Regions from separate parts of the Paenibacillus medicaginis genome, predicted to be linked through region 1. Evidence: a T-box and tRNA genes for the amino acid it is inferred to sense, from the RefSeq annotation. Region 1 holds a T-box; the other regions hold tRNA genes.
What was found. The T-box of region 1 lies ahead of leuS (leucine--tRNA ligase). A T-box ahead of a tRNA ligase gene usually reads a tRNA of that ligase, here a tRNA-Leu.

Region 2: it encodes a tRNA-Leu, which carries the amino acid that the T-box ahead of leuS (leucine--tRNA ligase) is inferred to sense. The anticodon was not compared.
Region 3: it encodes a tRNA-Leu, which carries the amino acid that the T-box ahead of leuS (leucine--tRNA ligase) is inferred to sense. The anticodon was not compared.

Annotation. Positions count from the first base shown of each region.
Region 1 covers NZ_JBHIRY010000024.1:59,048-67,148, reverse strand. The annotation lists gene yqeK (bis(5'-nucleosyl)-tetraphosphatase (symmetrical) YqeK) at 1-413, shown strand, start outside; gene rsfS (ribosome silencing factor) at 414-761, shown strand; gene ACE5LO_RS20525 (CvfB family protein) at 758-1,675, shown strand; gene ACE5LO_RS20520 (class I SAM-dependent DNA methyltransferase) at 1,712-2,485, shown strand; gene ACE5LO_RS20515 (glycoside hydrolase family 64 protein) at 3,105-4,481, opposite strand; T-box leader at 4,782-5,037, shown strand; gene leuS (leucine--tRNA ligase) at 5,099-7,540, shown strand; gene comER (late competence protein ComER) at 7,521-8,101, opposite strand, start outside.
Region 2 covers NZ_JBHIRY010000006.1:169,835-177,935, forward strand. The annotation lists gene ACE5LO_RS09025 (helix-turn-helix transcriptional regulator) at 1-2,038, shown strand, start outside; gene ACE5LO_RS09030 (glycoside hydrolase family 88/105 protein) at 2,098-3,201, shown strand; tRNA gene ACE5LO_RS09035 (tRNA-Leu) at 3,377-3,461, shown strand; gene ACE5LO_RS09040 (hypothetical protein) at 3,525-3,911, shown strand; gene ACE5LO_RS09045 (glycoside hydrolase family 6 protein) at 3,908-6,307, shown strand; gene ACE5LO_RS09050 (HAMP domain-containing sensor histidine kinase) at 6,432-7,748, opposite strand; gene ACE5LO_RS09055 (response regulator transcription factor) at 7,741-8,101, opposite strand, start outside.
Region 3 covers NZ_JBHIRY010000025.1:42,388-50,488, reverse strand. The annotation lists gene ACE5LO_RS20940 (P-loop NTPase family protein) at 1-799, opposite strand, end outside; gene ACE5LO_RS20935 (EGFR-like transmembrane domain-containing protein) at 1,073-1,825, shown strand; gene ACE5LO_RS20930 (thermonuclease family protein) at 1,892-2,758, shown strand; gene ACE5LO_RS20925 (thiol-disulfide oxidoreductase DCC family protein) at 2,992-3,444, opposite strand; gene ACE5LO_RS20920 (hypothetical protein) at 3,570-3,851, opposite strand; tRNA gene ACE5LO_RS20915 (tRNA-Leu) at 4,051-4,133, opposite strand; gene ACE5LO_RS20910 (urease accessory protein UreF) at 4,399-5,106, shown strand; gene ACE5LO_RS20905 (helix-turn-helix domain-containing protein) at 5,192-5,533, opposite strand; gene ACE5LO_RS20900 (XRE family transcriptional regulator) at 5,709-5,915, shown strand; gene ACE5LO_RS20895 (PAS domain-containing protein) at 5,969-6,604, shown strand; gene ACE5LO_RS20890 (helix-turn-helix domain-containing protein) at 6,647-7,027, opposite strand; gene ACE5LO_RS20885 (MarR family transcriptional regulator) at 7,156-7,542, opposite strand; tRNA gene ACE5LO_RS20880 (tRNA-Leu) at 7,821-7,903, opposite strand; tRNA gene ACE5LO_RS20875 (tRNA-Glu) at 7,911-7,982, opposite strand.

The DNA.
Region 1 (8,101 bases):
AACAGATGAAGGCTGTCATTGAGGAAAGCAGTGAGAGCAACAAAGAGCTGCTGCAGCATGACAAGCAGCTGTGGCACTCGGAAGCAGGCTTTATCGCGGCCCGCAAAGACTATGGTGTCGAGGATGCGGAGGTACTGAATGCGATCCGCTGGCACACTTCGGGCAGAGAAGAGATGAGCCTGCTTGATAAAGTGGTGTGTCTGGCTGATTACATCGAACCCGGTCGAGATTTTCCCGGTGTGCATAAGATCCGCGAACTGGCCCAACATAGCCTTGAGGAGGCGCTGGTGGCCGGTTTTGATTCAACGATTTCCCTGCTGCTCACGCAGCGGAAAGTGATTTACCCGTTAACGGTATTATCGCGCAATGATTTGCTGCAACAATTAAAAATTCAATCCCATGGAGGTTTGTGAATGACAATAAAGCCAAATGAACTTTTACAGCTTGCGGTGAACACCGCCGATGACAAGAAAGCGATGAATATTGTGGCGCTTGACCTGCGCGGCATCTCACTTGTGGCTGACTATTTTATGATTTGCCACGGTAATTCGGATACTCAGGTACAGGCGATTGTCACCGCGATCCGCAAAGAGGTTATGGAGAAAGGCGGAATCGTGAAGGGCATCGAAGGTATGGATTCGGCGCGCTGGGTGCTGATGGATCTTGGGGATGTTATCGTGCACGTATTCCACCGCGATGAACGTGAGTATTACAATATTGAAAGACTCTGGTCTGACGCCAAAGTCGTGGAGACGGTATGAATTTAATTGCTGGAACAATGATTAACATAATGGTGGACCGCGAGGTGTCTCCTTATGGTTATTTTCTCAGTTATGGCGATCAGGACGTGCTGTTGCATTATACCGAACTGACGCGAAAAATCGAGGTAGGCGAGCGGCTGGACGTTTTTATTTTTTTTGATACAGAGGACCGGCTGGCCGCCACCATGAAGAAGCCTTATCTTACGCTGGGCGAAATGGCCAGGCTGGAGGTGGCGGATGTTCACCCCCGGCTGGGGTGCTTTCTCGAAATGGGGCTCGGGCGTCAGCTGCTGCTGCCCATCCGGGAGCTGCCGGAAAACAAGGACTTGCATCCCAGGGTTGGCGACCATGTTTTTGCCATTATGGAGCATGACAAGCAGGGCAGACTGCGCGCCAAGCTGGCGGGGGAGCAGGAGCTGTCGCCGCTGACCTTTCACGCGCCGCAGTCGTGGGTCAATACATGGGTTGAGGCGACGGTGTACAAGCCTTTGCAAATGGGCACCTTTGTGCTGGTAGACGGGGGTGTGCTCGGGTTTGGCGCGATTGGCATGATACATGCCTCGGAGCGCAGCCGCATGCTGCGTCTGGGTGAGACGGTCAAGGCGAGAGTTACGCATATCCGGGAAGATGGGCGTGTGAATCTGGCTATGGCTCCGCGCAAAGAAGTGGGACGTGTAGAGGATTCGGATCGTCTGCTTGAATTTCTGAAGGAGCGGCCGGGAGGCGGCATGCCATACTCTGACCAGACGCCTCCGGACATTATCAAGCAGCGCTTCGGGATCAGCAAGTCAGCGTTCAAGCGTGCCATCGGCAAGCTGATGAAAGACGGCCTGATTGTGCAAAAGGAGAACTGGACCTATCTGGCCGAGAAGATGCCAAAGGAGCAGAATAACAAGGATCCTCAGAAGCAGTAACAGCTCTGTGCAGGAAATGGAAAGTGCGGTGTGAACATGTCTTCTTACCGGAAGTTTGCTTATGTATACGATGAATTGATGGAGGATATGCCCTATCCAGAGTGGCTGCGTTTTGCTAGGAAAGCATGGGAGAAGCATGGCATGCCCCACAGTGTAACCGAGCTCGGCTGCGGTACGGGCGCCATCACGATTCCGCTTGTCAATTCTGGGTTCGAAGTGACCGGCATTGACCTCTCCTCCGATATGCTGGCTGTCGCCCGCAGCAAGATGGAAGCGACTTCCCAGGGCAGGAGACTGTTCAGAGAAGGCAGCGTGCGCTGGCTGCAGCAGGACATGCGGGACTGGAGGCTGCCGGAGCCGGTGGACACGGTCATTTCCTTTTGTGACTGCGTGAATTATTTGCTGGAGGAAGAGGATATCGTCCGTGTGTTCCGCAGTACCTATGAAGGCCTGAAACCTGGCGGGACGTTCCTGTTTGATGTGCATCACCCGAATACGTTCAGGCGTTATGATGAAGAACAGCCGTTTGTGCTTGACGAGCGTTCGATTTCTTACATCTGGACATGCGAGCTGGATGTGGAGCGCTGCGAAATTGAGCATCGGCTCAGCATATTCGCGCGGGCGGAGGCGGAAGGGCGCAATCTGTACGAGCGCTTCGAGGAAGTGCATGTGCAGCGGGCCTATGATTCGGAATGGATGAGAACAGAGCTAGTGAAAGCAGGCTTTCGCGAGGTGCGGATCTATGCCGATTTCGAATGGGTGGAAGCGGGGGATGACGCCTCGAGGCTGTTCTACGTTGCAGTAAAATAAAGTTGAACCAGGGGTGTCCTATGATGTAGGCGCCTCTTTTTTACGTTCTGAGAGGCTCCAAGAACGAAGCATTCCTACAATCGCTGTTGACCCTTCGGGCCAAAGGCGACCGCTCCGCTTTTTCGGAATTGCTTCGTCCTCTCCGCTGCTGCGTGCGTATCCCCGCTTACTGCAAAGAAAAATAACAAGAGCAAACAAGCTTCCCCTTTGTTAACTTTTGCGCCGTAAAAAGAAAAGAGGGCGCATCCCCCGTAGAGGGATTTATGAGGGATTCACTTCAAAACCTCACCAATGTTATAGTTCGTTATAAATGTATGGACCCACCGGACCTGATGGAGCTTATTGGTTATGAAATCCCCTGTTTTCCCTGCTAAACGGACACAGGAGATCTTATAATGTCTGTTGGGGCAGAAAATCACAAGAAAACATTGGATTAAGTGCACTGGGGTCCGCTGGAAGGTCGAAATAAGCTTGTTTTGCCAAAATAAGAGCAATGGTGTCCAGTTCTCAGGCAAGTAGTCGGCCAGCACCGTGCAGCATGGTGGATGAAGCGGGCTGGGAACAGTAAATGTAAAGACGCCGCTTAAGTGCTGAGACGGCGTCTTTAGTCATAGAGCTTTTACCAGCCTACGCGGATCAGCAGGCCCTTCGGGTCGCCGACCTCCAGGTAGGAGGCTTGTCCGTTGTAGTCATCATAGGCAAAACCGTAGGCCAGACGGTCTATGCTATGGTCATGCCAGAACTTGGAATAATAGTTGGCTGGCGCGGCCTGATAATAGGCCGCAATATTGTTCCAGTTCGCCGGATTTTCATAGACGTGGCGGTTAATGGCCGAGCATTTGGCGGAATCCTCCTGCAGTGCACCGTTGCAGAGCAGAATTTCCTGGGTGCTGTAGCCGGAATAACCGGCAAAATAGTTGGCATTGGCGCCACCGGAGGCGAATGAGCCATGAATCGGCGCTACAATCCGATAGGGAGCCTGTACATCGGCCAACGCTTTAAAAGGCTCCTGCACTTCATTCCGGTATTTCTGGAACAGCCCAGCCCGTGTCTCGGATTCCAGCTCACCCACGGTCCGGTCATAGGTGCCGGTGCGGTTGACCAGCCTGTGCTGGATCGGGAAGCCAAAGCCGTCCACACGTGTCGTGTTGCCATGATAGCCTGCATCGTCTACCGTGAACTCGATGAAATCAAAATAGATGTTCCGGTTGGGATCGGTCGGGTTGTTGATGTCCGGGCCCGCGAACCCGTCGTCATAGGTTTTAATGTAGCAGGGAGAGCCGACACAGATGAACATGCGGCCTGACGTGATTTTCGGCAAATTCACATACGAGCTGGAGAGTGTATTATAAATATTCGCATAATTGATTCCATTTTTGGTCAGATGGCCAGGGGCATCATTTAATGCTGTGGAGATCGGCTGCAGTTGGCCTGAGGCATCCAGGTAGCTCCAGCGCCCGTTTGCGGGGTTGATGCCAAGCACGCCCCAATAGATTTGCTGATCACTGTATGCGCCATTGGTTCCGTTCAGCAAACGGAAGGTTAGCTTCCCATTGCCGGTTGGGCCGGGGATGGACGATGCTGCAATGTCATAAATAGAATTGCCGCCGGAGGGATTCCCCGGATCGGTCGTTCCCCCTGAGGGAACCGTGTAGGTGAAGGATGAGGTATCGTATGCCGGAGTTCCATTGTTATAGGTGAAAAAATAAGTGATTACACTGCCTGCAGCTACATTGTTAATCGACTGGACATACCTTGAGGTGCTGCTGTCATAGCTCATTCTGAAATCTTGCTGCACACCCGAATTGACCTTGTAATGAACATCCACCCAGGTTGTGTTGACATTGGAATCGAACCAGATGGTTGCCGTCGTACCCGAAACCGACACGCCCTGGGTGTATTCGGCAGCATAGGCGCGATCACCGGATGAATAAGAAGCAAAACCAAGCAACAGCACGACAGCAGTGAAAGCAATGCAGTTCCAAAATTTACGCATTGGCCAATCCTCCTCATACTCTGATTTTCAAAGCTTGAGTCTGCACTGGTTGCACTACATTCTTTTTCAGCAAATTCCTGTGCGTCAATTCGCTGTTGTAGCACGATTATTTCAAATTTTGGAAGCGATTTCAACGGCAAAATACATCTCTCTGCAAAATAAACCGTTAAGCCTACGCCATTAGCCTCAGTCTGTCGAATAATCCCCGATAAACCAGGATATAATGGCCAGGGATTGGCCAGGGAGAGCCGGCATTGACATCTTGAGCTGTATTTCATATAATGGTGGCAATATTTGCGTTAAAAATCACTGATGAGGAACAGTAATTTTGTCTTGATCATGCAGAGAGCCGGCGGCGGGTGCAAGCCGGTTGACGAGCGGAATGAACTCACCTCGGAGATATGCGGTCAACGCGGGACAGAAGGCTACAATCCACTGAACACGCAAGTAAGCCGCATCGGAACACCCCCGTTATCGGGTGCTTAAGGGAGTAGCGGTGAAGAACGCCGTCTACTAACTAGGGTGGTACCACGGGAAACAACCTCTCGCCCCTAGCGCAGACACGCTATGGGATGCGGAGGTTTTTTTGTTGCAGACCGTATGAGGAGGAAATCAGTATGAGTGAAACGACACAGCCGAAGCATGGCTACCAACCACAAAGCATTGAGCCGAAATGGCAGCAGCATTGGGAAGAGAATAAAACATTCCGCACGGGAGAAGATCCGGCTAAACCGAAATTTTTCGCCATGGATATGTTCCCTTATCCGTCCGGAGCCGGACTGCATGTCGGTCATCCGGAGGGTTATACAGCTACGGACATCGTATCCCGTTATAAAAGAACGAGAGGCTATAACGTGCTGCATCCGATGGGCTGGGACGCCTTTGGCCTGCCAGCCGAGCAGCATGCGCTTGATACAGGCGAGCATCCGCGCGATATTACGTTCAAGAATATCGACAACTTCCGCCGCCAGATCAAATCGCTTGGCTTCTCGTATGACTGGGACCGCGAATTTAGCACGACCGATCCTGATTATTACAAATGGACGCAGTGGATTTTCATTCAGCTCTACAAACGCGGTCTTGCTTACGTGGCCGAGGTGCCCGTGAACTGGTGTCCGGCTCTGGGCACGGTGCTGGCGAATGAAGAGGTCATCGACGGCAAGAGCGAGCGGGGCGGCCATCCGGTCATCCGCAAGCCGATGCGTCAATGGATGCTGAAAATTACCGAGTATGCCGAGCGTCTGCTGGAGGATCTGGAGGAGCTTGACTGGTCGGAAAGCATTAAGGATATGCAGCGCAACTGGATCGGAAAATCCACGGGTGCCGAAGTACATTTCGAGATCGATGGTCATGACCAGAGCTTGACGGTGTTTACGACCCGTCCTGATACACTTTTCGGCGCAAGCTACTGTGTGCTGGCTCCGGAGCAGGAATTGGTGGATGTCATTACGACAGCCGAGCAGAAGGAAGCGGTGAAGCAGTATCAGGAGCAGGCGGCACGCAAGAGCGATCTGGAGCGTACGGATCTGGCCAAGGACAAAACAGGCGTATTTACCGGGGCTTATGCCGTCAATCCGGTTAATGGAGCCAAGCTGCCGATCTGGATTGCCGATTACGTGCTGGCGGGATATGGAACAGGAGCCATTATGGCTGTGCCTGGACATGATACCCGTGACTGGGAGTTCGCCAAGCAGTTCGGTCTGGATATTATTGAAGTGGTAGCAGGCGGAGATGTAACTCGAGAAGTCTACACCGAAGACGGACCGCATGTGAACTCCGGCTTCCTCGACGGGCTTCATAACGAAGAAGCGATCGCCAGAATGATCGCCTGGCTGGAGGAGCAGGGCAAAGGCCAAGGAAAGGTGACCTACCGTCTGCGTGATTGGCTGTTCAGCCGTCAGCGTTACTGGGGCGAGCCGATTCCGATTCTGCATCTGGAAGACGGAACGATGAAGACCGTTCCAGAGGATCAGCTTCCGCTTGTCCTGCCGGATGTCGATCATATCAAGCCGTCGGGAACGGGAGAATCCCCGCTGGCCAATGTGACGGAATGGGTGGAAACGATTGACCCTGAGACCGGCATGAAAGCCCGCCGCGAAACGAATACAATGCCGCAATGGGCCGGAAGCTGCTGGTACTATCTCCGTTTCATTGATCCGCACAATGATAAGGAACTGGTATCCAAAGACAAGCAGCGCGAATGGCTGCCTGTCGACCTGTATATCGGCGGCGCCGAGCATGCGGTGCTGCACCTGCTGTATGCCCGCTTCTGGCATAAAGTGCTGTATGATCTGGGCGTAGTGGAGACGAAAGAACCGTTCCACAAACTGGTCAACCAGGGCATGATTCTCGGCACCAACAATGAAAAAATGAGTAAATCCCGCGGCAATGTCGTTAACCCTGACGATATTGTTAAAGAATATGGTGCAGATACGCTGCGTGTGTATGAGATGTTTATGGGACCACTGGAGGCCACAAAGCCATGGAACGAAAATGGCGTAGAGGGCACCTATCGCTTCCTGTCCCGCGTTTGGAGACTCTTTATCTCGGAAGACGGAAGCCTGAACAGCAAAATTACGCCGGACGGCGGAACGGATGATTTCAAACGCATCTGGCATAAAACTATTAAAAAGGTAACCGAGGATCTGGACAACCTGCGCTTCAATACCGCGATCAGCCAGCTGATGATTTTCATCAATGAAGCTTACAAGGCGGATAGCTTGCCGCGTCAGGGCATGGAGCATTTTGTGCAGCTTCTGTCACCGCTAGCGCCGCATCTTGCTGAAGAGCTTTGGGAACGGCTGGGGCACAGCGGCACCATTTCGTATGTTTCGTGGCCTGAATATGACGAGGCGTGGACCGTGGACGCCGAGGTGGAAATCGTTGTGCAAATTAACGGTAAAATCGTGCAGCGTGCGACGGTATCCAAGGATCTGGACGCCAAGGCGCTGGAGGAGCACGCCATGTCACTGGATAATGTGCAGCAGGTGCTTGCAGGCAAGACGGTGCGCAAGGTCATTGCCGTTCCTGGCAAGCTCGTCAATATTGTTGCCGGTTAAGCTGCTCCGAACTGAATAAGGCGTCTGCTCTGCGGACGTCTTCTTCATACTTGTCATGTGTGGTTCTAATCAGCTCATGGAACACATTGTGCAGGCTCATTTCCAGCAGGCTGAGCGCTTCGGCCGTGATCCCGCCGGGAACGGCTACCCTGGATTGCAGCTCGGCAGGAGTGAACCCGCCTTCAGTGAGCAGCCTTCCGGTGCCGAGCAGCATTTCGCTGGCGAGTTCGCAGAGCTGCCGGCGGTCCATGCCGGTCAGTTCGGCGCCGGCGTTAATCCATTGCTCCAGGAAATAGGAGAGAAACGCAGGGCCGCAGCTGGCAAAGTCGGAAGCAACCCGGGTAAACGCTTCCGGTACACGGAGCGGCTTGCTGATGGCTGACATCAGATTTTCCAGCATGTACCGGTCCTCTTCGTTGATACGGCTGCCATGTATGCATAACGAGGCTCCGCTGCCGACCAGATTTGTAATGCTGGGTATAATTTTGGATACTTTGCAGGAGAGCTCGCTCTCCAGCCGCTCAATGAGCAGGGGGCTTGTGATGGATACGACAATCTGTT
Region 2 (8,101 bases), on a different contig from region 1:
CGCCTTGACGGCCGACGATTTTCAAAACATAACGGCTTTGTCTAAGGGTTTATACAATCTTCACTCCATTGCAGGCGTGACAGACACTTTTCTGATCAATCTCGACCACAACTGGATGATTAGCGAGCTCGGTTTTACTCCTTCCGGGACATTCTCAGACCGCGACCGGATGAGCGAATACGCTTTGCAATCGAAGAAGATGTATTGGCGCGCGGAGGCTGCAAATCAGGCGGATCAGCCGGCCGACGAAGTGGCCGAACCTTATAAAATCCGCCTGATTGTCAAGCTGCCCATGATCAACTCCTCTTCTCAGCCGAAAGGGATGCTGATCGTCGATTTGTCTTACAATGAGCTGGAACAAGACTTACGACAAAATACGGAGTGGAGAAACATCTATGTGCTAAACAGCGAGGGTGAGCCGTTTTTGTCCAGTCCGGGCTCGCCCAAGATCGCCGATGCAGTTTTGACAGAATTGAAAGCGTATTCAGAAGTGGAGACGGGGTATTTTGAAGAGCAGGGCCTGGCCGTCAATGTTCTTGGGTCTGATCCTCATAACTGGACTTACGTGTCGATCGTATCCATCCAGGAGATTACCAAGGAATCACGCAAAATCGCCCTCGTTACGGTCAACGCCTGTGTGCTTATTTTTTCCGTGATTGCGGTATTCGCTTATTTCGGAAGCCGACGAATGTATGAGCCGATCCGGCGAATGTTCGCGATCATGCAGCAGTTTGGCGGAGAAGCGGACGATGCTGGCAAAAAAGACGAGTTCGCCTATATTGAGGAGCGTCTGCACATCCTGTTCAGCTCGCGCAGGCAGCTTCAGCAGCAGCTGCAAGGGCAGCGCGGACAGATCAAGGAGTTTTTCCTGCACAAGCTGTTCATGGGACAGGTGACCGAGCGTGAGTTCGTTTACAAAAGCGGCGTGTACGGGATTGCGGACACAAGCGACTCGCTCGGCGTGCTTGTCATTCAGATCGATACGCTGCAGGACACGAGATATACGGAGAAGGATAAAGAGCTGTTGTTGTTTGCAATACACAATATCGTCGGAGAGATGATTCCGTCCCACAACCTGATGGGCTCGCTGCTGCTGGACCAGTCCCAGGTGTCGCTGATTACAAGCGATTTGGACCGCCCTGATGAGTTAAAAGCGCTATTTCATCAGTTGGCGGGCCTAATTCAAAGCAAGGTGCACGAGCTGCTTCAGCTCCAGGTCAGCATCGGCATCAGCCGGGCGTTTCATCGATATGCAGGTGCTATGAACGCTTATTCAGAAGCACTGGAGGCGTTGAAACGGAGAATTAGCCTCGGCTATCATGTGATCGTGAGCTATGACGATATCGAATCGTCTTCCGTGGTCAGTATTCAACCGGACGCTTCCTGGGCTTATCTGGAGAACAGCCTGATCCATGCGCTGCAGGCGGGTGATGAGGCTTCGGCCCTCGAGCATTTCGACAGGTATGTGAGGTCGATCATGGAACAGAACGTTCCGTTTAACGATTTTCAAATTTTAATGCTTGAGCTGATCACGCGGATATATCGGCTTGTTCAGCAGCACGGAGGGGCTCTGAATAGCCTGCTTGGTACCAACTCGGCGGTTCAGCAATTCCTGAAGCTGAGCACGGCAGTTGACATCGTTTCCTGGTTCAAAACGAAGCTGTTTCCTCCGGCCTTGTCCTTCCTGAAGGAGCAGATCGATTCGCAATATATGAGCATCGCCCGCCAAATGGTGCAGATGATTCATGATGCTTACGATCAGGACATTACGCTGGAGGCGTGCTCGGAGAAGCTGAAATTCCATCCGGTATATTTAAGTCGGGTGTTCAAGAAGGAAATCGGTGTGACGTTCAGCGAATATTTGACGGAGTACCGGATCAACATGGCAAAGCTGTGGCTGAAAGACAGCTCGCTGAAGGTCAACGAAATCGCCGAACGATTGAGCTACAGGAATGCTACGGGTTTTATCCGCACGTTTCGCAAACAGACGGGCATGACCCCGGGGCAGTATCGTGAAGAACATTCCAAATCATCATGACTGCGAAAACCATCATGACAGTAGAAATATCGTGACTCACTGTGGAGGTGCTGGTTATCTTGTCTTATGCGTTAGTTGATCGGCTTAAAGCGCAGTACATGGCGGAGCCGAAATGGTATTCGCTGAGATGGCATTATATCGAAGGCTGCATTCTGAAGGCGTATTTGGACAGCTATGCGCTGACAGGCGACGAGGCGGAATACGCTTTCGTCAAAGGTTTCATCGATGGCCTGTACGACGAAGAAGGCCGGATTCCCGCCATCGACCCGGCAAATTACAATATCGACCAGATTCGGATGGCGACCGTCCTGTTCGCTTTATACGACAAAGAGCGGGATCCGAAATACAAACAGGTCCTGGACCTGCTTTACAAGCAGCTGGCGGTTTATCCGCGAACAGGCGCGGGCTCCTTCTGGCATAAGCAGAACTACCCTTATCAGGTATGGCTTGACGGTCTGTACATGGGACAGCCGTTTTATGCGTTATATATCAAGTGCTTTGCGGGGGGGAAAGACTACAGCGATCCGCTCGCCCAGTTCCGCAATGCGCGCCGTTTTCTCTTTGACGAGTCAAAACGGCTGTATCGGCATGCGTACGACGAGAGCCGGCACATGTTCTGGTCCGACCCGGCGACGGGTTATTCGCCGCATGTATGGGGGCGAGGGGCTGGCTGGTACGCCATGGCGCTGGTTGATATGCTGGAGATTCTGGAGGGAGAGCCGGTCGATAGTGACTTCCTGAAACAATACCTGCAGGAGCTTGTGGACGGTATGCTGCCACATCAGCACAGCGAGGGCATGTGGTATCAGGTGGTGGATCAGGGAGCGCGGGCAGGCAATTATTTGGAAACGAGCGGGACGCTGATGCTCGCGTATGCCATTCTGAAGGGAGCCCGGCTCAGCTACCTGCCGCAAACGTATGCCGCCTATGGCCAAAAAGCGTTCGATGGAACGGTCAGCCGCTATCTGTGTGAAGAGGGCGGAGAAGTGCTGCTGGGGGGCATCTGCCGCAGTGCCGGTCTCGGCAGGAAGCCGGAAACAGGTGAGCTGCGCGACGGCACTTACGAGTACTACGTTTTCGGCGAGAAGATCGTCGAGAACAATGGGCACGGCGTGGCACCGCTGCTTATGGCGTATAACGAAATCAGGCGGCTGAAGCCGTAAATTTATCATTCCCGCGTAAGCACAATCGATAGGGCCTCCCTGGAGGGGGCTTTTCGGGGTTGCTATGGACAGGTCCCTGGAATCTGTCGATTTTGTGTTGACTGTCAATTGGTATATATGATATTATCAATTCTGTTGCTGCGAATAAAAAAATTCTAAGCACTCATTATAATTTGCGGTCGTGGCGGAATTGGCAGACGCGCACGGTTCAGGTCCGTGTGGGCTAACCCCCCGTGGAGGTTCGAGTCCTCTCGACCGCATCATATTGACACGAAAGAGCTCCTGAATTATCTCTAGTAGAGATTCAGGAGCTTTTTGCATACTTGGAATCTGTAAGGTACTGCCCAACACTTGAGCCGAAGAAAGCTTTGAGCTGTATTCCAGATGAACATAGATCTGCTTTTCTCTCAATCTACCTTTCCGCTGTTCCGGGCTATTCTTTTGGAACTCTATGGATTGGAAATAAAAGGCGTTTTATGGTTGACAAAATATCCCTATTGCCTTATGATAGGACTGGAAATGAAAGCGCATACTTATCATATTTTACATCACAAGTACTTATTTTTCCACTTGCAGCTCTATCAATCGATAAGGAGAGTGATGCTATCGGTAGATATCTCCGGAGATCGGGCGCATTCGCCCGTAAGAGGGGACTTGGAGTCCTAATGGAATATGAAAAAAACAATGAAGGGAGCAGTGAAAAGAGATGAAAAGAAAGTTTTTTCCTAAAATGAGGCCCTTCCTCGCGGCCTGTCTGATTGCGACATTAGCCGTCCCGTTGTCTTTGCCGGCCGGGACAGGGAAGGCGGCCCCCGCTCACGTGGACAATCCGTTTACCGGCGCTACGGCGTATCTGAATCCGGATTACGCACAATCCGTCGATATGTCGATTGCCCGCGTAGGAGACGAGGAGCTGGCGGCCAAGATGGAGACGGTCAAGTCGTATCCGACGGCGGTTTGGCTGGACCGGATTGCGGCGATTCATGGCGGCGAAGTCGCTGGCGGGCGCCTTAGTCTGGAAGAGCATTTGGACAATGCGCTGGCGCAACAGCAGGGCGACACGCCGATCACGGCCAGCTTCGTTATCTACAATTTGCCTGGTCGCGACTGTCATGCCTTGGCTTCGAACGGCGAACTGCCGCTCACGCAGGCAGCGCTGCAAAGATACAAAACGGAATATATCGATGTGATCGCAAATCTTTTCGCTGACTCCAAATACGAAGATATTCGCATTATTGCAGTGATCGAACCGGACTCGCTGCCGAACCTGGTGACGAACCTGAACGACCCGGCCTGTGCGGCGGCGAACTCGACCAATATCTACCGGGATGCGGTCCGCTATACGCTGGATCAACTGGCTGATATCCCGAATGTCTACAAATATTTGGACATCGGCCACTCCGGTTGGCTAGGATGGGATTCCAACCTCCAACCGGCGGTCAATCTGTATACATCTGTAGTTCAAGGAACGCAGGCGGGGTTGGATAGCGTTGACGGCTTCATTACCAATACGGCCAATACGACGCCCCTCGTTGAACCGAATTTGCCGGATTCGAATCTGAACATCAACGGCCAGCCGATCCGTTCGGCGAAGTACTATGAATGGAACCCGTATTTTGATGAGGCCGACTTTACGGCGGCGCTCTACTCCGGCTTTGTGGCCAAAGGCTGGCCGTCCGACATCGGCTTCCTGATCGACACTTCGCGCAACGGATGGGGCGGACCCGACCGGCCGACCGGTGCGTCCGGCTCGGATATCAATACCTATGTGAACTCCGGCCGTATCGACAAGCGTCTGCATCGCGGTAACTGGTGCAACGCTGCGGGCGCGGGGATGGGTGCGCGACCTGAAGCGGATCCGCAGGGTTATCCGCATGTCGATGCGCTCGTCTGGGTGAAGCCGCCCGGAGACTCGGACGGCTCAAGCACGCAAATTCCAAATGACGAAGGCAAAGGCTTCGACCGGATGTGCGATCCTACCTACACAACGTCCAACGGTACGTTGACCGGCGCTTTGCCGAACGCCCCGATTTCAGGTCACTGGTTTCACGACCAGTTTGTCGAGCTCGTGAAGAACGCCTATCCGGCCATTCCGCTAACCGATAACGGTGGCGGGAACACGCCTCCGGCCGCTCCGGCGCGGGTGACCGCAACGGCGGGCGCCCAGCAAGTGAAGCTGGACTGGAACGCGGTCCGTGGTGCGGAGAACTATATCGTCAAACGCGCGGCAAGTGCGTCCGGCCCGTTTGTATCTATTGCCGAGACGGGGATTGCAACGACCTATACGGATACGGACGTCATGAACGGTACGGCTTATTTTTACGTGATCAGCGCCGTCAACGCTGTCGGAACAGGTCCGGATTCGGCCGTCGCCAGCGCGACTCCCGCCGTCCTGCCGGCTCCGGCTGCGCCTGCGGGCCTCGCGGTGGAGGCCGGGGACGCGCAGGTGAAACTGACCTGGAACGCGGAGTCTGCTGCGGATGGTTACAACGTCAAGCGCGCACTGAGCGAGTCCGGTCCGTTTGAGACGATCGCGGAATCCGTCACAGGAACGGCATATACGGATAACGCCGTAGAGAACGGCACGACGTATTACTATGTCGTCAGCGCCGTTAATACGTCAGGCGAAAGCGCGGACTCGGGCGTAGTCAGCGCGGCTCCGCAGGAAGCGCCTAGGGGCGATCTGGCGGTGCAGTACCGCAACGGCGATTCCAGCGCAACCGACAACCAAATCCGGCCGCACTTCAATATTAAGAACAACGGTCAGGATGCCGTCCAGCTAAGCGATTTGAAGCTGCGCTACTATTTCACCAAAGACGGCAGTGAAGCGATGCAATCCTGGGTCGACTGGGCGCAAATCGGCTCTTCTAACGTGACGGTCACGTTCACGGACAGTTATATGGAGGTCGGTTTCACCAGCGGCGCGGGGACGCTCGCTCCGGGCGGACAAACCGGCGAAATCCAGACGCGAGTGGCCAAGTCGAACTGGAGCAATTTTGACGAGACCGACGATTACTCGTACGACGCGACCAAAACCTCCTTCGCCGACTGGGAAAAAGTGACGCTATACCAAGACGGAGCCCTGGTGTGGGGGATCGAGCCTTAACCCGAGTGACCGGGTATGGAAGGACGGCTCTTTAAACCGGGATGCAAAATATCAAGGCGCTGCCACTGTGGCAGCGCCTTGAGTGATTTTCCGCGGCTAATTGGCCAAGCTGATACTTCCCGCTCTAATTTTTGGCAGGAAGACTAATGTGGACAGAATAAATTTCCTCGGTGCTTGTAACCGCAATTTTCCCCTTATGTCTTTCGATAATTTTTTCACATGTTTTCATACCAATCCCGGTACTATTTATTTTATCCAATTCAGTATTTATATGGTTTTCTATGTCAATAAATAACAACTGGTGTTTAACATAACAATTAATTTTAACTGGCCAGGATTTATCCGCATACTTGGTAATGTTAGAAAAAAGATTATCAAAAACTCTGCGTACAGAAATGAGATGCACTTCAATTTGAAAAGGGGTGTCACATGAGTTGAATTGAAAATGAAACCCATTATTTTGTAAGATGGTTAGCTGCTCATCTATTAGCTGGTCTATCAGTTGAATTCCATCGAATAGCTCAAGTTCCAGATCGTCGTCATTGGTATTAAACACAGTAAAGTACTCAAATAGTTTGTCAGAAAGATGCTTAATTTGGTAAGCCTTTTCTCTGCTGTTATGGATATATTTTACAAATGCTTCATCCGTCTTATATTTCTTATATTCGATAATATCCAGATATCCGATCAATGCGGTGAGAGGTGTTCTTAAATCATGGGACATGGCTGTGACCAGTTCGCTATTTGCAATTCTGGCCTTATCTTCACTCTCCAATCTTTCAATAAATGATTTTCTCATTTCATTTATGCTTTGAGCCAATGAAGAAAGTTCATCTTTCCCTTTTAATGTGATTGGATAGTTTAAGTTGCCTCCTTCTAATATTTTGATTTCATTCTCCAGTATGCCAATATAAGCTGTTTTTCTGCTGATAAAAAATAACATAATGATTATAAAAAATAAAAAAGAAATTGCCACACCAAAAATGGTGACAATGTAAAAATACTTGTATTCAAAGAAGCACTCCATATAGATTTGGGCGCTTGTATCGGAAAATTTAATATCATAAAAAGGTCTATCTTTTAAAATTGTACTTAACAGAAATTCTTTGTTTTCAGTAGTGGATGTATAACCATCGGTAGCGTACACCAGTTTATTTTTTTTATAAATGTAAATATTCACATATTTCGCTTCACGAACCCATCCTGTTATTTTATCCTGGTCATTTATTGTTAAACCGTTTTCGGATACATAGCTTCTAAATTCAGAAATGGCTTGCTTCTCCTGATTTTCAATAAACGAGGTTTTATTTAAATGGTTTTCTAATAAGTCTTCACCTGTTGTTTGCAATAACAAAAACAAGCCTACAGAAAGAATAAATGAAAAGATCAGACACAGTATTAATTTTATTTTCAGTTTGCCCAAAAAAAAGTTTTTATTCAATCCGATACCCCTTTCCCCATACGGTTTTGATGACCTTGGGGTTTTGCGGATATTTCTCCAACTTGCTTCTTAAATTCCTGATATGAACCATAACCGTATTATTGCAGGTATAAAAATAAGGTTCTTCCCAGACACTTTCATATAAATTTTGGGCAGAAAATATTTTTTTTCTGTGCTGTGCCAATAACAACAGAATCTTATACTCGATATCAGTCAGCGTAATTTCTTTCTCGTCCATATAAACTTCATTTGTATTGGTTTTAATAGTCAGTTCATGGATATGGATCGTATCGAGAGGCTCAGCATTTTCTTTTCCTTTGTAAACATAATACCTTCTAAGCAAGGCTTTTACT
Region 3 (8,101 bases), on a different contig from region 1:
GCAAGACAGCCTCCGTGCGGGCATTCAGTTCGGCATCGGCATCCGCGATAATCACATCATATTGACCGGAACCTGCAAGCAACTTGATCAGCTCGCAGGTCTCCATACAGGTCATCTCCGCGATTTCCTTGCGGTTGGCCAGCGGCTGGAATATGTCAGCCTTAAAATCATGCTGCCGCATGCTGTAGGCCGCGGCAGACTCAATAGGATTCGTCCCCCTCGTCTTCATGTCATAAAGCAGACGCGAAAGTCCTGTTACGCCTTCAGCCGACGGTGCAAACAGTGAACTGGAGTCTGCCGTTTCCAGATTCAAATAGAACACGGAATAACCCGCACTACCCAATTGCTTGGCCATATTAAGGGCCGCTGTCGTTTTGCCTATACCGCCGGATGCGGAGACAAAACCCACCACCATCGTCTCCTCCCGGCTGCTCATGCGCAACTCCCCGTCCGTCCTGCGCCTGCATTCGTCCCAAATGCCTGCCAGCAATTGGGGGACAGGCTGATATTTCCGTATAGGGATCATGCCAGCCCCGGAACGTCCCTCTTCACTCAACAGGAAACAGGTCATGGGAGATTCTACACGTTCCTTCCAGCTCTCGAAAAACACTGCTTCTCCCACCACCGCATCAGGCTGCTTACCGTCAGCCGCCTCCTGCATATATTGGCAAAAAGCGTCCGGTTGTGAAAAAGCCGTCATCCGGATCCGCCCTGCATATTCACTTCCGTGCAAATAATCCAGCAAGGGCTCTATATACTCCCTGCTTTGCACAGCCAAAACAACCCTCAAACCATTCATGCCTCCTCCCCCATTCTGTTCAGAAACGCAAAAAAACACCGCTCATCAGCCGCTGTCATGCGGCCGGTGAACGGTGCTTCCGTCACGTCCCATATTTTTAACGATAGAATATCACAGTCTCGTGATCCAGGCAAGCTGTTTCTGTAAAATCCTTGTTTCTGTAAATCCTGCGGCGGCAAAAGTTTGAACAGGCTGTATTCGTTTTAGCGCCTATATTTTAGTACAATGTTGAAAGGCCAAGATTGCACCGGCAGCAGGAAAGGGTGAGCCAGAATGAACTTATATATCAGCCGTTCCAGTCAGCTAATCGTTGCAGCAGCATTATTGCTGTTTCTCTGCTCATGCGCCAGAGGAAATGCACATGCGACTGTACATATAGACCGAAGCGTTGATTTGGATGTGGAGGTCAGTGTAAGCGAAAATGCATTAAGCTCGTTATATTTGCAGAAAGCTTTAGAGGATTACGCGCAGCCTCTTGAACAATATGGAATACAGATTGAACCGCTTCAGGAAAGTGGACGGGACGGCTTTCAGCTGCACCATACGTTTACAGCCCCGAAATCCGACGGCAATACGGATCCCGCGGAGGTGCTGGAGAAGCTGACACAGCAGTTGCCCAAGGGGATGACGCTATCCTCCGCAGTCGAGAAGCATTTTTTCTCCACAGACTATCACTTGCAGTTGAGCGCCGATTTTCTGCAAATGCTTCCCGACGGCGATCAATCATTGACCGAAAGGCTGGAAAGCATGAACTTTATTGCCAAAAAGCTGCTGGCACAGCAGCTGGATTTCAGCTTCGATCTGGCGCTGCCCATTCGTCCGCTGGACCATAATGCGAATCAGGTGACAGATAACGGCAAAACTCTGACCTGGGACATCTCCCCGTTGAGCGAGAATCGGCTGGAGCTGGCCGTCCGTGTGCCGAATTTGGTACGCATTGCCACAGCGGCAGTGGTTGTACTGCTGACCGTAATTGCCCTTGTCTTATTCTGGCTGCGGCGGAGAAGAAAACACGCAAAGGGCTAACCTGACCAGGCGGCCCTGATTGCTGCCGGCTCAATCTTAAATCAGCTTAGAGAGACAGGAGAACAAATGAACACAAAGAACTTTTTTCATCCACACATGCCAAGACTGATTTCAATCATCGCGGGATTGTTCTTAACCTTGCTGATCGCAGGATGCGGTGCCGCTCCCCTGATCCAGGAGAACGGGACGTCTACGGACACAGTTCAGAACACTGACCAGAATACGGTCCAGGAATCCGCCCAACCGGAATTTCCCCGGGTAAAGGTCAAGCTGGACAGAGCTGTCGATGGAGATACGCTGAAAGTGATCTATAACGGCAAAGAGGAATCCGTGAGAATGCTGCTGATCGATACACCAGAGACGTCGCACCCACGTCTGGGAGTGCAGCCCTTTGGCCCTGAAGCAAAAGCATATACCAAACAGCTTCTGGAACAGGCAAAAACGATTGAACTGGAATTTGATGTCGGGCCGCAGCGGGACAAGTATGGTCGCATGCTGGCCTATGTATATGCTGACGGTGTCATGGTGCAGGAGACGCTGCTGAAGGAAGGCCTGGCTCGTGTTGCCTACATCTACCCGCCTAATGTGCGTTATGTCGATCCATTTGAAGAGCTTCAGAAAACCAGTAAGAAGCAGGGAACAGGCATCTGGAGTGTCGAAAATTACGCGCAGGAGGACGGCTTTCACCCGGATGAAATGGAAAACGGCACGGTAATTGATAACGGGAGTAACAAAGGGGCCGACACGGCAGCACAGACGAACACAGAAACATCTCCTCCCGCTGCGTCGTGCGCCATCAAAGGCAATATCAACTCCAAAGGGGATAAAATTTACCATACCCCAAAGTCTCCCTCTTATGAGCGGACCAAGCCGGAGCAGTGGTTCTGTACCGTTGCGGAAGCGGAGAAAGCCGGCTTCCGCGCTCCGAGATAGGAACTCATTTTTAAAGAGGTAGTTCAAAAAGTCATCTTTTGATCACGAAGTAAATCAGGAAGCGTACTCGACATCGAATCTTGAATTCAGCCGGGCCTTCCGGTGCTCACGTACCCCAAGTACGCTCCGCTCCTCAGTCCCTAGCTTCATTCAACCTTCTCGGTGCTGAAAACCTGACTTTTTGAACTCGCACTTAAAGCAAAAAAACGCCCTCACCGCTGGCGTTTTTTTGCTTACAGGAACCTTTCCCTTACCTCCGGTGAAGGAATCCGGCATTGGGCACCGTCGCCGTCATCCTTGCCGAACCAACGGTACCGGTTGCAGGCAATGTAAGTATATAGAGCATCCCTTATGGGACGAGGAATAAGGATAAACAGATAAGCAAGCGGATATGGAAAACGCAGATTCCTGGCAATCCGCAATACTGCCGTAGACTTGGTGAAATATACACCATCTTCAAACAGAACAAGTGTATCAAGCTGGTCTGGCGGCAGATTTCCCACCTCCAGCAGCCGCTTCCCTTCTTCGGATTGCAGCGAACCAAAATGGTGCCTGCCCTTCGGGTCACGCTTGAGGATGAATTGGACGGCTCCCTGACAAAAGTGGCATACACCGTCCACCAGAACAATGGGATGTCCCCTATGCTGTTCATTCAGCCCTGCGGCGACTGCCTCTCTTTCGGTCAATAGAAGCACCTCCTCTAACATAGATACCCTTGTTCAGACTGCTTTGTTCCGATATGCACAAAAAAAGCGCCGGAATTTTAAGAATCCGCCGCTTATTCATGCTGGTCGAAGAGAAGAACATCCGCTTACTCAGCCGCTACCTTCTCCAGCCAATTATTATCCTGCAGCTGCTGCTCCAGATCACTTGTATACTGTTCTATACACTTACAAATATAATCCTTGCGGCACACAGGGCAAGGCGTTTTTTGCAGACGGCTGATGCTCGTCATTGTCCATTCCGGATACCGTTGATAGAATACACGACACTCCGTGCCATCAGCCAAATACATCGTAAATTCGTATAATCCATCCTTTTCATTGCCGCTGGCTTTTTTAAAGTTCACAATATTCGGTTTGTAAGAAGACATAACATCACCTGTATTCTCAAATTTGGTCCATACCTTTGTCGAATCCAGCCGGAATTTCGGTTCTGAATCACCTAAGTATATTAAAGAATTTTTAGTATCATGTCAAATTGACAATCATCCATGTATTGAAATGGAAACCTAAAATGAATACACAACAAAAGAGCCCTGCAATAATACAGGACTCTTCTTCGTTAAATGATGCGGTCGAGAGGACTCGAACCTCCACGGGCGTACGCCCACTACCCCCTCAAGATAGCGTGTCTGCCATTCCACCACGACCGCTTAATTAAGCAACAGATTTATAATACTCCTTTTAACCTCAATTGTAAAGTTAAAATCAACAAAAAACATAATCATTATAGTCAAGTTATATTATATGACATAAATAATTTTGGCTGAGCGAAATTTCGGCAAATCAATTGACAACGCTCTGCAATGAATGTAAAAATGTATTACATAGATGGCGCATTAAACATCATTAAATACAAAATGCGTAAATAAACATAACATTTAAATCACGAGTTATATTTTAAGGAGGCGGACCATAATGAGCAAAAGCAGCCGATTGCTCCATTATGCGTATGTATTGGATCCCAGTTTGCCTATTGGCAGCTTCCCTTTTGTTTCCGAATTGAGACAGCATATCACTGAAGGAAGCGTAACAGCACTGGAAGATGTCGAAGCATATATGAAATGTCACATGCACAGCCATATGGTCAGCATGGACGGAATGGCTATAAAGGGTATTTATGCTGCCTCCAAGCAATATGACGGCTGGCGGATTGCGCTGATCGATAAAATGCTGCATGCGCAGCGAACACCCCGTGATCAGTTGAGCAGTGCCCGCATATCAGGTCAGCGTCTGCTCAAGCTGGGCAAAGCGCTGTATCCATGGATTGACTTTAGGGATCTGCAAAAAATATTGCAGCGGTACAGAGCCGTAGGCACGCTTCCTACAGTGCATGCCTGGATCAATTTTCAATTAGGTGTTGATATGGAGCAGGCGGTCATCACGTATTTAAATGCAGCCGTCAATGCCTGTGTCGAAGAAGCTGCCAAACAGCTAAATGAAACACAGATTTCCAAAAAACAGGTGCTCCAAAGAATCATGAAGGATATGGAGCAGGAATGGGAAAACAGCAAGGATGCCGAGCCCGTTCATTCCATCAAGCCGTTTCCCGCCTGGAATCTTGGAGCAGCGTATGCCGTTAACCCATTGCATCATAATAAACGTATGCTGCCTACACATCCGTGATCCCCAATTTTATATATACCCCTAACACAAAAAACACTCCAATCGCTTTCTTCCCCTGCGATTAGAGTGTTTTTTGTTATCGAAATCAGGATTCGGAATTGTTCTTATGGTGCCGGTATTGCACAAATTCAATGTACTCCTTTATAAACCACTGCTCATCCTTTGACAATTCCCTGCTTTTGTTGTAGATGTATGCCGGAAAGGATTCCGAAGCATCTCCAGGCGTACCTTTTCCCAAGACAAGCCAATCAAGACTGACATCAAAAAAAGTGGCGATTTCAATCAATTTGCTGGTGCCCGGTTTGGATTTCCCCCTTTTCCAGTCTCCAAGATTTCCCGTACTGATGGCCAGCTGCTCACAAAAAGCTTTTTTCGTCATTCCTCTTCGATGGATCAGCAGCTCAATGCGCTCATAAATAGACTGCATATCCACCCGCCTTCCTAAAAAACTTCAAGCAAGACGACGCACGTAAGTAATTATAGATTGTAAAATGACGTAAATAAGTATATAATGAAATTCAGATGGTTAATTATAGCACGTTTCACCATGAAATACAGCATAGGAAGCTAGTGTTGGGAAAATCGGTTAGGGGTGAAACTTCTTGAACAAAAAAAAGCCGATCACTCCATTCGGGTGGGCAATCAAACAGAGACTTACCGAGCTGCAAATGGATCAGAAAAGTTTTTGCGAACTGCACGGGATCCCCCCGTCACGACTTTCCAATCTGATTCACGGCACACGGAAAGCCGCCCGCCACAGACAGCTGGTTGCCAAACTTCTTGATATACATCCGAATGAAAAATACTAATTTTGCAGCAATGAACTGCTACAATAGGACGCACCAGCAAGGAAGTGAAATCGTTGTCCAAAACAAGGTCCATCCATCTGATCGAAGGAGCTAATTCACTGCCCGTGCAAATCGTTGTGATCGACCGCAACGGCACCATTCACGCGGTTAATCAAGCCTGGGAGCAGGCTCGCATCGATAAAGGAGCTCCGGCTGGCTATATGTGGCCTGGGACCTCCTATTTCGATATTTTGCCATGGTTCTGCAGTGACGACAGCCTGGAATCCGTTCAGACTCTGCATGACGGACTCCTTAGTGTCCTCCAGGGAGATACATCGCAATACAGCTGCGAATTTCATTGCAGGCATTCATCCAAGGACCAGTGGTATTTGCTCCAGGCTGCTCCAGTTGCGCAACCGGAAAATCAGGAAATTGAGGGGATTGTTATTTCCAGCACAGATATAACCCCCCTCAAACTACAGGAAACACGGCTTGTTCAAGCAATAGCACAGATCAGAACCATTCACGGCATGCTGCCGATCTGTGCTGTATGCAAGGACATCAAGAACAAAGACAATGAATGGCAGCCTGTCGAGTCCTATCTTGAGAAGCATACCCATGCCGAGTTTACACACGATATCTGTCCGGAATGCATTCGCAAGCTGTATCCCGAATATTCATCAAAACTGGGTCTGAATCACGCAAATTAACAGCCGTTCATAAAGGTCTGACAGGATATCTGTTACAGGCCTTTATGAGCCATTATTTTTGTCTTCTTTCTTTTTCTTCTTTTTGCGGTAAGCAGCAAATTCAACATAGTCGAGTATAAATACTTTTTCCTGCTCGGAAAGCTGAGCAATTTGGCAATTCAATTGCCCTAAATTGTCAAAAAAATAAGACTCCTGCTTTTCATTTACCATTTCACGATTCGGGGTACGGCCCATCATAAGCCAGTCCAAGCTGATGTCGAAAAAAGTTGCAATCTCAATCAGCTTGTTGGTGCCAGGAGTTGTTTTCCCCCTTTTCCAGTCACCAAAGTTACCAGTGCTGATCCCCAGCTGCTGGCAAAAAGCCTTTTTCGTCATCCCTCTTTCAGCGATAAGCGCCTCAATCCGTTGATAAATCGATTTCATAAAGATACCACCTTCCACCCAAACTTTACTTAAGATGTTTGAATCCGGATATGTATACTCAAATATTATAACATACGACATGGCAAGACCGTCCATTTTCAATCATGAACGGTCTTTTTTAACCTATTTTATTCATCCGAATGGTCCAGCTTGAGCAGAATCGTTTTCAGCTCATCCAGACAACTGCACATTCGCTGCAGATCTTTTTCCGACAGGGTGGACAATCTTTCTCTAATTCCGAGCGCGAATCGCTCACCAAGCTCCTGAACCAGGTCATCCCCCTGACGGGTGATCTCGACCTCCACCACCCGCCTGTCCGTCTCACTCGCCTTGCGGAACACCAGATCATACTTGACCAGCTTATCGAGCACCGGGGTCATATTCGGCCGTGAAATATTTAACTGTCTGGAAAGCTCCGAGACCGTCGAGCAGCGCATTTCATGCAAGAGAAACAACACATGATAATTGCTGTTCGATAACGGAAGCGATGAGTCAGGAATCGGAGCCCCTTTCATCAATTTTTTTCTTATTAAAGGAAAAAGCCCCAACAGTCCCCCTGATATATCCTCCAGAAGATGGGATTTCATACAAGTCACCATCGTTTCTTAAAATTTCTTCCATATCCAATGAATCTAATTGTCCATATTCTATAACAGCTAACGGTCTGATTATACTCTAAGCCAACGAAAAATTCATCTCTATTATATTAGACTTAAGTCAGCTGCAAAAGTCGCTAAAAATTAAAAAATCCGATACAATCACAAAAGATTGTACCGGATTTTTTGTACTATTATGCGGTAGAGAGGACTCGAACCTCCACGAGCATACGCCCACTACCCCCTCAAGATAGCGTGTCTGCCATTCCACCACTACCGCACATTAATGACCCGTAGGGGATTCGAACCCCTGTTACCTCCGTGAAAGGGAGGTGTCTTAACCCCTTGACCAACGGGCCATATTGTTCTGTCATTCTCGTGACGACAAGATAGAGTATATCAAATAGAATTACGAATGACAACTATTATTTTATTTTTTTTAGAATCATAAAAGTTCATAAATCATAAGCCGGAAAGT